One region of the Saccharococcus sp. Marseille-Q5394 genome, then DNA from elsewhere that is predicted to be linked to it. Evidence: riboswitches for the same ligand, from Rfam matches in the RefSeq annotation. Region 1 holds a riboswitch; each other region holds the start of a gene.
The links. A riboswitch is a leader RNA that binds a small molecule or an ion and turns the genes downstream of it on or off. The one in region 1 is predicted to bind S-adenosylmethionine.

Region 1 (4,181 bases):
GTTGCAGGCAATGGAAGGAAAGGAGCACCAAAGCATGTAGAGAACGTTGCTTCCGGTGAAGTGACGCCGCGTTCAGTTCCTGCAAGCTTCGAAGTGAAGCCGCTAAGGAAGTGATACATCGCTTGTTCCTTCGTCAATTTAGAGATTGGAGGCAATACCCCGAATGCATCCGCAGTCAAGAAGATGATTGTTTTTGGATGTCCCGCCGCCGAAGGCACTGCGATGTTGTCGATATAATGAATTGGATATGCTGCACGCGTGTTTTCAGTCAATGAATTATTATCATAATCTGGCTTGCGCGTCTTTTCATCCAAAACGACGTTTTCCAAGACCGAACCGAAACGGATCGCTCCGTAAATTTCAGGTTCTTTCTCTTGTGAAAGATTGATCGTTTTTGCATAGCAGCCGCCTTCGATATTGAATACACCGTTTTCGGACCAGCCGTGCTCGTCATCACCGATCAGCTTGCGGTCAGCATCTGCGGAAAGCGTCGTTTTTCCTGTGCCGGAAAGGCCGAAGAACAAAGCGACATCCCCTTCTTCACCAACGTTAGCTGAGCAGTGCATTGGAAGAATTCCTCGCTCAGGAAGCAAGTAGTTCATGACGGAGAAAATGGATTTTTTCATTTCTCCTGCATATTCCGTACCGCCGATCAACACAATGCGCTTTTCAAGTGATACAATGATGAAGGTTTCGGATTTCGTTCCGTCCACTTTAGGATCAGCCTTGAACGTCGGAGCAGCAATAACTGTGAATTGTGCTTCATGCGTTTTCAACTCTTCTGCAGTAGGGCGGATGAAGAGATTATGGACAAATAGGTTTTGCCATGCAAATTCGTTAATGACTTGGATGGATAGCTGAGAGTTTTTATCAGCTCCTGCAAAGCCTTTGAATACGAAGAGTTCTTCCTTCGCTTTTAAGTGGGTAAGAACTTTATTATATAATGAATCAAAGATCTCAGATGAAATCGGTCGGTTCACTTTGCCCCAGTCGATTTTGTCTTTTGAAGAGTCTTCTTCGACAATGTATTTGTCCTGAGGAGAACGACCAGTATACTTTCCTGTCTCGGCAGTAAGGGCGCCGTCTGCGGAAAGTTTCGCTTCTCCACGGGAAGTAGCTTTTTCAACCAGTTCCGCCACTGAAGGCTGTATGTTTACGTTGTTGCCTGAAAGTAACTCGTGTAATCCGTTTTCAATTTTAGCTGAAATCATTTTTTGGTACCGTCCTTTGCATGTAATCCCATTAGATGGGTATCATCACATTTCGTAAATAGTATAACACATTTAGAATAATAATCTATACTAATGAAAAACTCAAGTATATATGTGTAAAAATGTTTGACAAAGTGCATACTTTTTCGTAGGATTGTTTATTGAACGGATACTCTTATCCCGAGCTGGCGGAGGGACAGGCCCTATGAAGCCCGGCAACCTGCGTGGACCTTTAGTGGCCGCGAGAAGGTGCCAAACCTGGAGCAAGGTTGAATTCCTTGGACGATAAGAGTGAAAGGTGCTGCTATTGAAATTATGCCTTTCCTCATGTGTATTTACGTGAGAGAAGGGCTTTTTTATTGATTCTAACAGGCCCTTAATCCTTGTGTATGTTGACGTCGACTCTCTAGGCGCTGAACTTACTGGGACAATTAGAGTACCGTATCAATATTTGCAAGACGTTAAGGAGGAAACCACAATGACAAATCGCCGATTATTCACTTCTGAATCGGTAACAGAAGGACATCCGGACAAAATGTGCGATCAGATTTCCGACGCTATATTGGATGCCATTTTAGAGGAAGACCCGAATGCACGCGTAGCCTGTGAAACGACAATCACAACAGGACTCGTACTCGTCATCGGGGAAATCACGACAACAACGTATGTAGACATCCCGAAAGTCGTACGGGATACAGTGAAGGAAATCGGCTATACACGCGCGAAATTCGGCTTCGACTGGGAGACGTCATCCGTATTGACATCCATCGATGAACAGTCCCCAGATATCGCTGCGAGTGTCGACCAGGCACTGGAAGCACGCGAAGGGACAATGAGTGATGAAGAGCTTGAAGCAATCGGAGCGGGTGACCAAGGGCTTATGTTCGGTTACGCTTGCAATGAAACACCTGAGTTAATGCCGATGCCAATTAGCTTATCCCATAAGCTTTCACGCAGACTTGCTGAAGTAAGGAAAGACGACACACTTGACTATTTGCGTCCTGACGGAAAAACACAAGTTACGGTGGAATACGATGAGGATAATAAACCGGTACGGATTGACACCATTGTCATTTCCACTCAACACCATCCTGATATCACTTTGGAGCAAATTCAAAATGACATAAAGGAACATGTAATTTATCCGGTCGTTCCTTCCGAGCTATTGGATGAAGAGACAAAATACTTCATCAACCCATCTGGCCGTTTCGTTATCGGAGGTCCACAAGGGGATGCCGGCTTGACGGGTAGAAAGATTATCGTCGATACATACGGCGGCTATGCGCGTCATGGCGGCGGTGCGTTTTCCGGTAAAGATGCGACAAAAGTCGACCGGTCGGCATCATACGCTGCACGTTATGTAGCGAAGAACATCGTTGCTGCTGGTCTCGCAGATCGTTGTGAAGTCCAGCTTGCATATGCAATCGGTGTTGCAAAACCGGTATCGATTTCTATCGATACATTCGGAACAGGCAAAGTCGAGGAAAGCAAGCTTGTGGAAATTGTGCGCGAGCTGTTCGATCTACGCCCGGCAGGCATTATTAAGATGCTCGACCTGCGCCGTCCAATTTATAAGCAGACTGCGGCATACGGACATTTCGGACGTACCGACGTTGAACTCCCTTGGGAGCAGACGGACAAAGCAGCTGAATTGATTGAAAAAGCTGGAATGACTGTTTAATAATTGAAATATGGAAGCAAAGGAGAAATCCTTGCTTCCTTTTTTATTGTAGAATGAGAAGTTTTTGGGGAGAACGAGAACTATTTGCCGTGGAATGAGAAGTTATTGGCGGAAAACGAGAACTCTTTCGAGAAGAACGAGAAGTTAGCGGGGGAGAACGAGAACTCAGAGAATGGTGGATACAAAGGGAACCTAACTAGATTCATAGCGTTTATATTATAGCAAGAAAAGTGAGGCAGGCGATTCCAAAATGGCGTTCAGCTTATTATTAATTGTGGCTCTCATAGGTATAGTGGCTTTTGTTGCGTTGGTGAGTATTATCATCTTAGTCGTTTCTAAAAATAAATAAAGGTGCCGCTCGACATCGAGCAGCACCAATTTTATTTCTCCATTTCCTTATAAACCTGTCCTTTTTCAACATAGCTGTTCAAGATACGATCCATATCTGCACGGTCCTCGTCATTCAACTCGCGGACCACTTTTGCGGGTGAACCGAGAGCGAGGCAGCCAGGCGGAATTTTCTTACCGGGCGGGACAAGGCTGCCCGCGCCGATGAACGCTCCCTCACCGATTTCCGCACCATCCAAAATGATCGAGCCCATTCCGATGAGCGCACCTTTACGTACAACACAACTATGTAAGAGTGCCTTATGGCCAACTGTCACGTCGTCCTCAATTACTAACGTCTTTCCAGGGCTTTGATGCAAACAGCTTAAATCTTGGATGCTGACCCGTTCACCGATTATCGTCGGGGCGACATCTCCCCTAATGACGGTATTGAACCAGATGGAACTGTCTGCCCCGATTGTTACATCGCCCGTAATCGTCACATAATCCGCGACATAGACAGATGGATCGATTTGCGGCGTCTTTCCGTTGTATGAATAAATCATGAAACGTCTCCTCTTTTCTTAAAATCATGTATAATTTATCGTAACATAAAATTTTCATTTACATAAAGGGGAGGTGAGTCCATGTGGAAATGGGAAGCGGAAGGACAGCCGAAAGCAGTGATTGTGATTGTCCATAATGCTTACGAACATCATCGTAGGTATGCGTGGCTCATTCAAAAGCTGCGGAACGGCGGTTTCCATGTCGTAACAAGCGACTTGCCGGGGCATGGTTCTGAAAGCGGAAGAAGAACCCATGATGAACCGTTCGAGTCGTATGTGGACCATGTGAAGAAAATGATCGACATTGCGCTAGAGGATAACTTGCCGTTATTCGTGCTTGGCCACGGACTTGGCGCCACGATTGTCATGCATATCCTGCAACGTGAAAAGCTGGAG
Region 2 (4,181 bases), 950 kb from region 1:
AGTGGCGCACTTAGGATGAACGCACTTCCCGCCAATGCCGCTAAAAACAGGATTACCTTGGCACTTCTTTCCCTCCCGGTTGAAAGCACGGCGCCCGCTAGAGTAGCGATGAGAGCCAGCGCCCACACCGACGTCCAGTTCCGGTCGAGATTCGTGACGTAATAAAGGCCGAACGTGAGCACCGCCACGGCTGCGACTGTTGCAGAAAGCGCTCCGATCCGATTAAAGGCGGGTTGCCCTTCTGTAGTAGTGGATGTCAACGGCATGATGATCATTGCGGCAACGATGCCAACGACCAATGAAAACAGCAATAAATTTATCATATGAACACTCTCTTCTTTTGAAATTAATCCCCCTCTACTATACGGATGAGAATGGCATACGATTCGTTTTATTGGTGGATTCCATAAAAAAACTATCTGCATCTGTGGAAGCTCCACATTGCAGATAGCCAGTTTTGTACATATTAAAGTGCACGCCTGATTCTTAGAACCTTATACATCCGGTGACCGAAAATCCCCGCGAGAACCGAGAGCAGAATGTCTTTCGGCAGTGGAGGCACCATCCAAAGCCATGCCACCTTATACGTAAATGCGTCCGGCGCAGCGGCCCATAGCTTGTATGCAAAGTACATCCAGTTCGTGCCGATGACATAATTTACGACGAGTCCTACAAGAGCCGCGATGACATAACTGCGCAAACTACCGTTCTTTTCGACAATTTTCCCTACTACGTACGCGACAAGGATGAATGAGACGATGAAGCCGAATGTCGGAAGAAGAATTGCTCCGAAGCCCCCATGGAATTTTGCGAAAACCGGCGCGCCTACCAAGCCGAGCGCCATGTAAACCGTCATGGAAATTGCACCGAGCCGGCTTCCGAGAAGGAGACCCGCCAAGACGGCGAAGAAGGTTTGCAGCGTTATCGGAACCCCACCAACAACGAGGAACGGCACAAAAAATGTAATATTCGCCCCGATCATCATCAATGCCGCAAACATCCCGCAATAGACGAGACTGAGCGCACTCATCCCGCTTTTTGTTTTCACTGTAGCTGTTGTCATAATCCACCTCATAATTTTAGTTATCGTAAATAGAATAAAAGTTAACTCAATTTGTGTCAACCTATATTTATTTTGAGTTAACCAACGAAACTAGACGGCTTGCTTTGGACGCGAGGTGGTCCGCTTTGGACGCAGGAGTGGCTTCTTTGGAAGCAAAGCGGCTTGCTTTGGACGCGGGGTTTCCTTAATTAAAAAAACTGCCACTAAAAGTAGGATTTCTACTTTTGGTGGCAGTCCATAATGACTTATCGTTCTTCGTCTTCACTTTTCGGAAATAAAAAATGGGCAATGATTCCACTTAATATAGCTGCGCCTACTGTTATCCAAACTCTGGAAGTCCCTGGAACTTCCTGAAAGTTTTTATGGAGCATCCACCAGGAAATCCCGGCAACAAGAAGTGCGATCGGAATGGAAAATTTGAAAATCCTCAACGTATTCACCTTCTATTTTAAGTTCATATGCCGATTCTATCATAATTTGACTATTGATGTATCAAACATTTAACGATATGATGTTTTAAATTATTCAAACAACTGCATATTTAATTCTTATCAAGAGAAGCTGAGGGACTGGCCCGTCGAAGCTTCAGCAACCAGCCGGTTACGGTCAGGTGCTAATTCCAGCAGGCCTGTTTCGGCTTGGCAGATGAGAAGGAGCGAGCATTCGCTTGAAAGCCTTCTTTTTTAACGAAGGCTTTTTTATTTTTCATTGCAGTCTAAATTTTTCGTCTTGGTAAGATGAGGTTATGCGTGAGTTTCTGGATTTATGCGTTTTTGAAGACGTTTATGCGTAGATTTTTGGATTTATGCGCGTCTGCTCGCGTTTATGCGTGTCTGTGTGGATTTATGCGTCCGTTTTGCGATTTATGCGTTTTTACAGGCTTGATGACGCAGGTTCGGGACTTCGAATGAAGAAAGGATGATTTCTTATGAGATTGCTTGATCGGTTGAAAGATAACGTACTGGTGGCGGACGGTGCGATGGGGACGTTGCTCTATTCATACGGCATCGACTTCAGTTATGAGGAATTGAACGTCGAGAAGCCTGAAATCATTGAGAAAATCCATCGCGAATATATCGACGCAGGAGCGGATATCATCCAGACAAATACATATGGCGCCAATTCCTTGAAGCTTGCCCGTTATGGAATGGAGAACCGGGTGAAGGAACTCAACGAGGCGGCGATTCGAATTGCGAAGCGCGCTGCGGAACCCGGCAATCAATATGTGCTTGGGACGATCGGAGGACTTCGCGGCATACGGAAAAGCGATGCATCGCTTGCCGAAGTACTGACGATGGTCCGTGAGCAGGCAGACGCCTTGCTTTCAGGCGATCCCGACGGACTATTGCTGGAAACATATTATGACTTTGAAGAGTTATCGACAGTCGTCACCGAGCTGCGGAAACTGACGGATCTACCACTTATTGCGCAAGTCGCAATGGATGAGCCGGGCGTATTGCAAAACGGGATGCATCTGAATGACGCGCTTCATCAGCTGGAAACGCTGGGAGCGGATATCGTCGGTGTCAATTGCCGACTAGGTCCTTTCCATACAATCCAGGCATTTGAAAAAGTGACGATACCGGATCGAGCATTTTTGTCCGCCGCACCAAATGCAAGTTTGCTAGATGTTGAGGATGGTCGAATCGTTTACGCGTCCGAGGCTGATTATTTCGGCCGCGCAGCCGCGCTCCTTCGGAATGAAGGCGTCCGTCTGATTGGCGGGTGCTGCGGAACGACACCGAAGCATATCGCCGCTGCAAAAAAGCACTTGGCAGGACTGCAGCCCGTGACGGAAAAGACCGTCACTCCGCAGAAGCCGATCATTATCCGTGAAGCTGAGCCCGCAGAACACGTGCCGCTTCACATCAAAGCGAAAACGGAACGGACTGTCATTGTGGAACTTGATACACCCCGCCATTTGGAGACAGAACAATATTTCATAGGCGCGAACGAATTGTATGCAGCCGGCGTGGATGCCGTCACATTGGCGGACAATTCCCTCGCCTCCCCTCGCATCAGCAATATGGCGATGGGATCGATGTTGAAACATGAGCATCACGTTCGGCCGCTCGTCCACTTGACGTGCCGCGACCATAACTTGATCGGTCTGCAATCCCATTTGATGGGGCTCGACGCCCTAGGAATCCATGATATCCTTGCCGTCACAGGCGACCCGACAAAGGTTGGCGATTTCCCTGGAGCGACTAGCGTCTATGATGTCTCCAGCATGGAATTGCTGCAGCTCATCAAACAGCTGAACGAAGGGATTTCCTTCACAGGAAAGCCGCTACGTAAAAAAGCGAAGTTCTCGGTCGCAGCGGCTTTCAATCCAAACGTCCGCGTCCTCGACCGTGCTGTGAAGCGGCTCGAGAAGAAAATCGAATGCGGGGCGGATTATTTCATTACACAGCCGGTTTATACGAAAGAGAAGATCGTTGATATACATGAGGCTACAAAGCATTTGGATACGCCGATCTTCATCGGCATCATGCCGCTTACGGGTATACGGAATGCTGAATTCCTACATCACGAAGTGCCGGGCATCAAGCTATCCGAAGAGGTGCTGGAACGGATGGCTGCCTGCGGCGAAGACCGCGAGAAAGCGACCGCGGAAGGCATCGAAATCGCGAAGGAACTGATCGACACGGCAGCGGAGCTTTTCAATGGCATCTACATCATTACACCGTTCCTGCGGTATGACATGTCATTGGAACTGATCACCCATATTAAAGAGTTAGACGCGGAAAAGGAGAGGAAGTTTGTCCATGCCTAAACACCCAATCGAACAACAACTGAAAAACAGAATCCTCATCATAGACGGAGCGATGGGCACAATGCTGCAAGCGGAGGACCTCTCAGAAGACGATTTCGGCGGAGAGGAATATGACGGGTGCAACGAATATCTGAACATTTTACGGCCGGATATTTTGGACCGGATCCACCGTTCCTACTTGGAGGCGGGAGCGGATATCATCTGCACGAACACGTTCGGGGGCACCCCCCTCGTACTGGACGAATTCAGCCTCGGCCATAAGGCTTCTGAAATTAATAAAAAGGCTGTGGAAATCGCGAAAAAGTGTGCAGCCGACTTCTCGACACCAGAGTGGCCGCGTTT
Region 3 (4,181 bases), on a different contig from region 1:
TGCCTTGGATCCGTTTAATCCGGTCGCCTACCAGCAGATTGGTCACAGTCCGGATGATTGGCACCCCGCCAGCAGTCGTCGCTTCGAACCCGACTTGCACGTTCCGAAATTCGGCATGTTTCCTTAACGCAGGTCCGTGTTTTGCAAACATTTTTTTGTTCGCAGTTATGATGTGGCACCCTTTCTCAATCGCATCCGACAAATACGTATAAGCAGGTTCTTCCCCGACAATCGCTTCAAGAACGATATCGATTTCAGGGTTCCCTAATATATCCTGAATATCATCTGTAAAATTTGCGCCTGTTATCGGCAGGCGTTCTTTCGCCTTGTCTTTTACAAGGATGGATACGACATCAACGGTGAAACCAGTGCTCTTTTTAATTTCTTCCCGCTTCTCTTGCAGGATTCTATAAACACCTTCACCGACCGTACCAAAACCGAGTATGGCCACTTTAATTGACGGCATGAAACCACCCTTTCTGATCTAAAGCGGAGGAGGGCGTTTAGCCCGTGCTCGTAACGCTTCGCTTTTACTCGCAAAAGCCGTTCTATGTGACGGCTTTCGCAGCTAGATGTTAATCATAGCAATAGTTAGCGAACTGCGACAGGCGCCGCTTTCTCAATCGCCTGCTTAAGGTCCGCAATAATATCATCAGTAGACTCCAGTCCGACAGACAGACGGATCAATTCCTCTGGCGTTCCTGTCTTTTTCAAGTCCTCCGCAGACAATTGCTGGTGCGTCGTTGATGCAGGATGGATGATAAGCGATTTTGCATCCCCTACGTTCGCAACATGCGACCATAGCGTAATATTGTCAATCACTCTGCGTCCTGCGTCACGGCCACCTTTAATTCCGAAGACGATGATAGAACCAAACCCGTTCTTCAAATATTTCTTTGCATTTTCATGTGTTGGATGATCTTCAAGACCCGTGTACGTCACCCATTCCACAGACGGATGAGCCTGTAGGAATTCAGCGACTTTCACGGCATTTTCGTTATGGCGTGTCACACGCAAATGGAGCGTCTCCAGCCCTTGAAGGAAGTTGAATGCACTGTCCGGATCCAAGCAAGGCCCGAAGTCGCGGAGCAATTGGACGCGGAGCTTCGTCGCGAATGCAGCTCCCGCCGTGTCAATGCCGTATCGCAAGCCGTTGTACGTTTCATCCGGCTCCGTGAAGCCAGGGAACTTCCCTCTCGTCCAGTCGAATTTCCCTGCGTCGACTACGACGCCGCCGATAGTCGTTCCATGGCCGCCAATCCACTTCGTTGCGGAATGAATGACAACGTCAGCACCAAACTCGATTGGGTTCGATCCGTATGGGGATGCGAATGTGTTATCGATGAGGAATGGGATTTCATTTTCATGCGCAATGTTTGCGACCGCTTCGATATCGAGCACTTGAAGGCTAGGATTTCCGATCGTTTCAGCGAAAATCGCTTTCGTTTTATCTGTAATCGCAGCACGGAAGTTTTCAGGTTCGTCCGCGTCCACGAATTTCACATTGATACCGTAGCGTGGAAGCGTAACGGCGAATAGATTATACGTACCGCCGTAAAGATTGCCGGCAGCGACAATCTCGTCACCCGCACCCGCAATATTGAGAATGGAGAATGCGATTGCTGCCATTCCCGAAGACAGAGCAACTGCAGCAGTTCCACCTTCTAAGAGTGCTACCCTTTCTTCAAAGACAGCAACGGTAGGATTCGTAATTCTTGTATAAATATTGCCTGCTTCTTGCAAGCCGAATAAGTTTTGGGCATGTTCAGTATCACGGAATACGAATGCAGTAGTACGGTGGATTGGCACAGCACGGGAACCTGTAATTGGATCCGGTTTCTGCCCTCCGTGTAAGAGAAGAGTTTCTGGTTGAAGTGGTTTGTTTGTCATTGTCATTACCTCCAGTGGTTTTTTAAGATGAAAATGATGCAGTGCGGAGGCGTTGGGGGTTTTGGGAATAAAAAAATAACCCCTTTCGCTAAGAGAAGGGTTACGCTTTCGCTTATTCCTCCTCTTATCTTTCAGACCGTTTTCACGAATCTGTAGGAAGTAGCACCTTTGCAAGTTCATCACTTGCCGGTTGCCGGGCATCGCAGGGCCTAGTCCCTCCGCCGCTCTTGATAAGAGTTTGGTTATTCAGTTTTTCATCTTGTTGAACAGTATAGGAGACTATTTTTTAAAAGTCAAGGGGTGAATTTATTTTTTTCTGAAACTTGCGCTTTATCTTCGATGTTATAATAGTTGTAGAAGTCGGAATGACGGATTGATGAAGCGGGTGGATACTTTGAGCGCGGGAGTGGCTTCTTAGAGCGCGGATGCAGCCTTTTTGAACGCGCAGCCAGTTGCTTTGGACGCGATTCAGCCAAACTAGAACATCGGTGTATATGACTATATTATTTTTGGGGGATTCTTATGACGTTATGGATTATAGCTATCATAATTTGTGGATATTTGGTCGGCTGCCTTCATGGCTCGACAGTCGCTCGTTGGATTTCGGGGGTTAATTTGAAAGAAACCGGTGTTAAAAATGCCGGAGCGTCGAACGCGATGATCGTTCTTGGAAAACGGTATGGTGCGCTTGTTGCATTGATTGATATTGGCAAAGGCATCTTCGCGGTCATTGCTGTAAGGCTGCTAGCTGGACATTTCGGACTGCCTACGGAATACATCACTTTGTTATTATTCGCTGTCGGAGCTGCTGTTATATTCGGCCATAACTATCCGTTCCATATGAAGTTCAACGGGGGGAAAGGGACAGCAACAGTAATCGGTGTATTATTTGCGATTGACTGGCGGTTCGGACTTGCCGGGTTCATTCTATTCATTCTAGTGGCCATCATATCTGACATTCTTGTCTTTGGCGTTATCATGTTATACATCACTTTATTGGCCATGGCCGTTTGGTTAGATGGATATTGGCCAATAGTAATTGCAACCTTACTTTTCTTGATGGCAATCTGGAAGCATATCGAAAACTTGAAGCGGATTCGCAAAGGGACGGAGCCACGCATTCGCACATCATTCAAGAAAAAACAGAAGCACTCGGAATGAGGCTTCTGTTTTTTCGATGAGATTGCCTTTTATCAATCAAAAATCCAACCAGATCTTCACAGCGGTCCCTAAAATCAAAACTGCCAATATCCCCTGCAATACTTCCGTATTCATCTTCTGTCCTGCTTTTGCCCCGAGTGGCGCGGCGAGGATGCTCGCTACAATCATGACAGCTGCCGGACCGTAAAGCACCTGGTCTGTCACGATCTTCCCTACCGTCGAACCGATCGATGAAATGAATGTAATGGCGAGGGAAGTAGCAATCGTCATGCGTGTCGGGATTTTCAAAACGACAAGCATGATTGGAACTAAAATGAACGCGCCGGCAGCTCCAACAATTCCAGCTGCAATCCCTACGATGAAAGCGAGCACGGCTGCAAGCCATTTATTGAAAACAACCTGATCCGCCGGAATATCATCCAATCCTTTTTTCGGGATGAACATCATGATGGCCGCAATCGTTGCAAGAATTCCGTACACGAGGTTGATGCTTCCTTCAGAAATCAAATTGGAGCCGTAACCCCCGATAAAACTTCCGACCAAAATCGCGCTCCCCATGTATATGATCAGCGTTTTATTGAGATATCCGCCTTTCCGATATACCCATACTCCGGATATAGTCGCGAAGAACACTTGAATTGCACTGATTCCTGAAACTTCGTGCGCAGAGAATGCGGCAATTCCAAGTAATGGCGGAATGTATAATAGCATCGGGTATTTGATGATTGATCCGCCGATTCCGACCATTCCGGAAACGAAGGATCCTACAAATCCGATGAGGAAAATCGTTATTAGAAATGTCATATCCATCGGTATTTACCTCCTAAATCAGGAAAGGGGTATCTGCTCAGATACCCCCTACCCTACAATCAGCCTTTCTTAATCCAGAATGTGAAGACGCCTGTATCTTCTTCTTTTTGATCAACCATTTCATGGCCGCTGGATTTCGCCCATGCTGTCAAATCAGCGACTGAGCCTTTATCAGTTGTGAAGATTTCCAGGATTTCACCCGTCTCCATTTCCTTCATCGTCTTTCTTGCACGTACAACCGGCATTGGGCATGCCAACCCTTTTGCATCTAATACTTTTGTTACGTTCATTTTCATCTTCTCCTTTTTGATTAAATTACC
Region 4 (4,181 bases), on a different contig from region 1:
CGTTTCAGAGAGATTTTCGATATGTCATCGGGACTTCAACAGGTAAGAGCTGAAGGTATACTACCGATGTTCGATTCATTACTAGCAGATATTTGGGCTTCCTTATACAAAATGAAACCTGACATTATTGAAGGTGACATTAACGGTGTCCTAAAGATTAATAAATCACTCATGGAAAGAATCATGGAGGATGAAAACTTTGCTACCTATCGAGGCATCACCCGTTTGGATGATTTGTCGTCAGCTATCGGCACGATCAAAATCGGGAGGATGGTGAACCAATGGCTCATTGACCAAAAAAAGGAAGATGAAGATTTTGATGAGCAGATGCAGGAAATTCTCGCAATGCAAAGGCTACTCCAAAGACAGGAGTGGCAAGAAGAGGCGGAAAATGGAAGTCGTGCAATAGAAGAGAAAATTACAAGGTCCATGGATAGATTCGATGAGAAATTGCAACAGATGCTCCAAGGCAACTGTGATAGCTTTTCACAAGCATTGGTTCGAGCTATGCAAGAAACAGTGCAGGTGAAGGAGGCTCTTAACTCTTTACTTGGGGGCACCCGAGCTGGCAGTGGGGATGCAGAACTGAAAAAAGTTCCTCTACGAGACCAACTATTGCTAGCAGAGAAGATAGCTTCCGATAAAAAAATGAAAGAAATTGCAGACTGGGCTGGTCGATTCAAACAGGCAGCCCGAAAAAAACAAAAGGTCAAATATAGCGAGGCAATGGGGAGAAGCGGAGTAACAATAGGCTCCAATATTGAACGATTGTTGCCGATGGAGCTGGGATTGTACATGCATCCAATAACGAGGAACGACTTTCTTCGTCGGTTTGTAGAAGGTCAGACGATGATATATGAACAGGAAGGAAAAGAGGTACTTGGGAAAGGTCCAATCATACTTTGCTTGGATCAGTCAGGTAGTATGCAACACCTTGATACTCAATCCAAAGGGTTCACGTTAGCCCTCATGTCGATTGCCAGAAAGCAGAGAAGGGATTTTTGTTTGATTTTATTTTCCACGCGCTTACAAGTGTTTACATATGAAAAGGGAAAAATAAAGATTTCAGATATGGTGAAGCTGGCACAAACCTTCTTGAGCGGTGGGACGGATTTTTCCTTACCCCTTTGTAAATCGCTAAATGTTATTAGTGAAAGCCGTTTTAAAAAAGCTGATGTAGTGTTTGTTACGGACGGTGAAGACAGCATAAAAGATTCATTCCTTGAAGAGTTCAGTAAGAAGAAAAAAGAGAAAGTCTTTAATGTCCTATCCTTTATTATAGGTAACAGCACAAACACTGCGGAACAGTTTTCCGATAAAGTTGTCATGGTGAAAGACTTTGAAGACGAGGGAAGTCATGCTGCATTTGAAATTTAAAGGAGGCACTTTAAAGGGGCGGGGAGTAACAATTCGATACGGAATATCAATTTGAATTATTAATATAATATGAATTATAAGGTTGACAATTTATTTATATATGTTTATACTAATTTTCAATCAGTTGAAGCAATAAAAATGATTTTAACAACTACATACAACTCTTATTACGAGTGGCGGAGGGAATAGGCCCGAAGAAGCCCGGCAACCAACAGATGTATTTCTGTAAAGGTGCTACATCCTACAGGTGTTTGAGCCTGGAAGATAAGAGGAGGAATTCTGCAGCCCTCTTCTTATGAAGAGGGTTTTTCATATGGATAAATAAAAATCTAGTTATTCATAAGCTCAAATCCGACTATACCAATCGGTGCAATTACAAATTGGATTGAATTGAATTTCAATATAAAAATGAATTTAGGAGGAAATGAACATGAGAAGATTGATTGTCTTACTGCTAATGGTGATGGGTGCAACGGTCCTAATGACAGCTTGCTCATCTGGTGAAGGGATAGAAAAAAAGAAATTAAATAAAGTTGTATTGGATTATGCCTATTACTCACCAACTAGCCTAGCGTTAAAAGAATTTGGTTGGGCAGAAGAGGCGTTTGAAGAACAAGGGATTAAGGTGGAATGGGTACTCAGCCACGGAAGTAATAAAGCACTTGAATTCCTAAATTCAAAAAGTGTCGACTTCGGTTCGACAGCTGGAGCTGCTGCGTTAATTGCCAAGTCAAACGGTTCTCCGATTGAATCAGTCTATATCTATTCAAAGCCTGAATGGACTGCACTTGTGGCAACAGGGGATTCAGACATCACGTCAATTGAACAATTGAAGGGAAAGAAAGTAGCTGCGACGCTAGGAACGGATCCATATATTTTCCTTCTCCGTTCGTTACAGGAAGTTGGCTTGTCATCAAAGGACTTGGAAATTGTGAATTTGCAGCACTCTGATGGAGCTAACGCCCTTCTAACGGGTCAAGTAGAAGCATGGGCAGGGCTCGATCCACATATGGCAAAAGTTGAAGTCGATTCTGGTGCCAAATTATTTTTACGAGACCATGAAAAAAATACGTACGGAACACTGAATGTCCGATCAGACTTTGCTGAACAACATCCTGAAGTCGTAGAAACAGTGATTGAGGTGTACGAAAAAGCGCGGAAGTGGGTTATGAAAAATCCGGAAGAGGCAGCCGATATACTTGCACAAGAAGCAGAGATGCCATTAGAAGTGGCCCAAAAGAGTTTAGAACGTAACGACTTTTCGGATTCAATCCCTGGCTCAAAGCAAATCGAAGCGTTAACTGCAGCGGGTGAAGTGTTGCAATCAGAGAACGTAATTAAAGGCAATGTGGATGTCACAAAGATTGTCGAAGAATTGATTAATGATCAGTTTGCAAAAAAAGTAATCGAATGAATTAGGGGGAATAGACATGACGGTCAATATTGACGAAAAAGAATTGTTTAAAGTGAAAGGAAAAAAGTTGGTCAAAGTAAACTTTGAAAATAAGGTGAGGGGTTTAGCGCTTGGCTTGATCATTCCGTTCATTCTTTTAGTCGTTTGGGAAGCGGCTGTCCGTTTCAATTGGCTCGATGCCTATGTCTTTCCCGCTCCGACAACCATTTTGCAAAAAAATATCGAATTAGCCCAAGAAGGCACACTCTGGGGACATGTAGGAATTACGTTCTTTCGTGTCCTGATCGGGTTTCTGGCAGGAACAATTGCCGCGGTTGTACTTGGATCCATCGTTGGTTATTTTAAATGGTTTGAACAGTTGATGGATCCATTAATTCAAGCCTTTCGCTCGATTCCCTCACTAGCGTGGGTTCCGTTGTTCATCCTGTGGATGGGTATTGGAGAGTCATCCAAAGTGATGTTAATCGCTGTCGGTGTGTTCTTTCCGATCTATTTGAATATCGTCTCGGGTATTCAAGGGGTCGATCGGAAGTTGATTGAAGTCGGTAAGATCTATCATTTCACACCGTTGCAAATTATTCGTCGTATCATCCTGCCCGCTTCACTTCCATCATTTCTTGTAGGATTACGCAGCGGTGTCGGATTGGGCTGGATGTTCGTCGTTGCTGCCGAGCTGATGGGTGCCAGTCAAGGCCTTGGCTATTTACTTGTCGTTGGTCAGAACACGTACTCACCGGAGCTCATTATTGCCAGTATTATTTTGTTTGCATTGTTAGGGAAAGCGACTGATTCCCTGTTGAAAGCATTGGAATCACGTGCATTGAAGTGGCAAGACAATCTACAAAACCAACTATGACGGAGGGGTTTCAATGTTGAAAGTGAAAGAGGCAACGAGGACATTCAATAACGGGCTTGCAGGATTCAACAACATCTCATTTTCAATAAAGGAAGGGGAAACTGTTGGAATTCTGGGAACGAGTGGTTGTGGGAAAAGTACATTGCTGCGCGTTTTATCGGGACTTGATCAGAATTATGAAGGGGCAATTGAAATTGGGGGTGTAGGGGATCAGCCAATCGGGATGATCTTTCAAGAGCCAAGATTGATGCCTTGGCTTACAGTAAAAGAGAATATTTTATTCGGGGCGAAAGATGAGAAGGAGAAACAAGAAACCGTCCATGAGTATTTGAATCTTGTCGGTTTGTCTGACTTCGACGCTCATTATCCGAAAGACTTGTCCGGAGGTATGGCACAGCGAACCGCAATTGCCCGTGCACTTATTGGAGAGCCCGATGTCTTGCTTCTTGATGAACCTTTTAGTGCATTGGATGCCTTCACTAAAATGCAATTGCAAGATTTATTATTGAAAATCCAACAGAACCGTTTAACAAC

Region 2: it holds a riboswitch for S-adenosylmethionine, as region 1 does, so the genes downstream of both, OC538_RS12255 (bifunctional homocysteine S-methyltransferase/methylenetetrahydrofolate reductase) here and metK (methionine adenosyltransferase) in region 1, are expected to answer to the same signal.
Region 3: it holds a riboswitch for S-adenosylmethionine, as region 1 does, so the genes downstream of both, OC538_RS09830 (O-acetylhomoserine aminocarboxypropyltransferase/cysteine synthase family protein) here and metK (methionine adenosyltransferase) in region 1, are expected to answer to the same signal.
Region 4: it holds a riboswitch for S-adenosylmethionine, as region 1 does, so the genes downstream of both, OC538_RS04635 (aliphatic sulfonate ABC transporter substrate-binding protein) here and metK (methionine adenosyltransferase) in region 1, are expected to answer to the same signal.

Annotation. Positions count from the first base shown of each region.
Region 1 covers NZ_CAMPPQ010000002.1:1,313,940-1,318,120, forward strand. The annotation lists gene pckA (phosphoenolpyruvate carboxykinase (ATP)) at 1-1,211, opposite strand, end outside; SAM riboswitch class I at 1,384-1,503, shown strand; gene metK (methionine adenosyltransferase) at 1,690-2,892, shown strand; gene OC538_RS17295 (gamma carbonic anhydrase family protein) at 3,273-3,785, opposite strand; gene OC538_RS17300 (alpha/beta hydrolase) at 3,867-4,181, shown strand, end outside.
Region 2 covers NZ_CAMPPQ010000002.1:366,886-371,066, reverse strand. The annotation lists gene OC538_RS12270 (hypothetical protein) at 1-323, opposite strand, end outside; gene OC538_RS12265 (biotin transporter BioY) at 467-1,063, opposite strand; gene OC538_RS12260 (histidine kinase) at 1,309-1,494, opposite strand; SAM riboswitch class I at 1,609-1,715, shown strand; gene OC538_RS12255 (bifunctional homocysteine S-methyltransferase/methylenetetrahydrofolate reductase) at 1,992-3,839, shown strand; gene metH (methionine synthase) at 3,832-4,181, shown strand, end outside.
Region 3 covers NZ_CAMPPQ010000001.1:2,044,423-2,048,603, forward strand. The annotation lists gene OC538_RS09825 (homoserine dehydrogenase) at 1-466, opposite strand, end outside; gene OC538_RS09830 (O-acetylhomoserine aminocarboxypropyltransferase/cysteine synthase family protein) at 592-1,890, opposite strand; SAM riboswitch class I at 2,012-2,127, opposite strand; gene OC538_RS09835 (glycerol-3-phosphate acyltransferase) at 2,413-3,051, shown strand; gene OC538_RS09840 (sulfite exporter TauE/SafE family protein) at 3,088-3,861, opposite strand; gene OC538_RS09845 (sulfurtransferase TusA family protein) at 3,921-4,151, opposite strand; gene OC538_RS09850 (MBL fold metallo-hydrolase) at 4,177-4,181, opposite strand, start outside.
Region 4 covers NZ_CAMPPQ010000001.1:920,414-924,594, reverse strand. The annotation lists gene OC538_RS04640 (VWA domain-containing protein) at 1-1,377, shown strand, start outside; SAM riboswitch class I at 1,539-1,648, shown strand; gene OC538_RS04635 (aliphatic sulfonate ABC transporter substrate-binding protein) at 1,808-2,791, shown strand; gene OC538_RS04630 (ABC transporter permease) at 2,808-3,647, shown strand; gene OC538_RS04625 (ABC transporter ATP-binding protein) at 3,661-4,181, shown strand, end outside.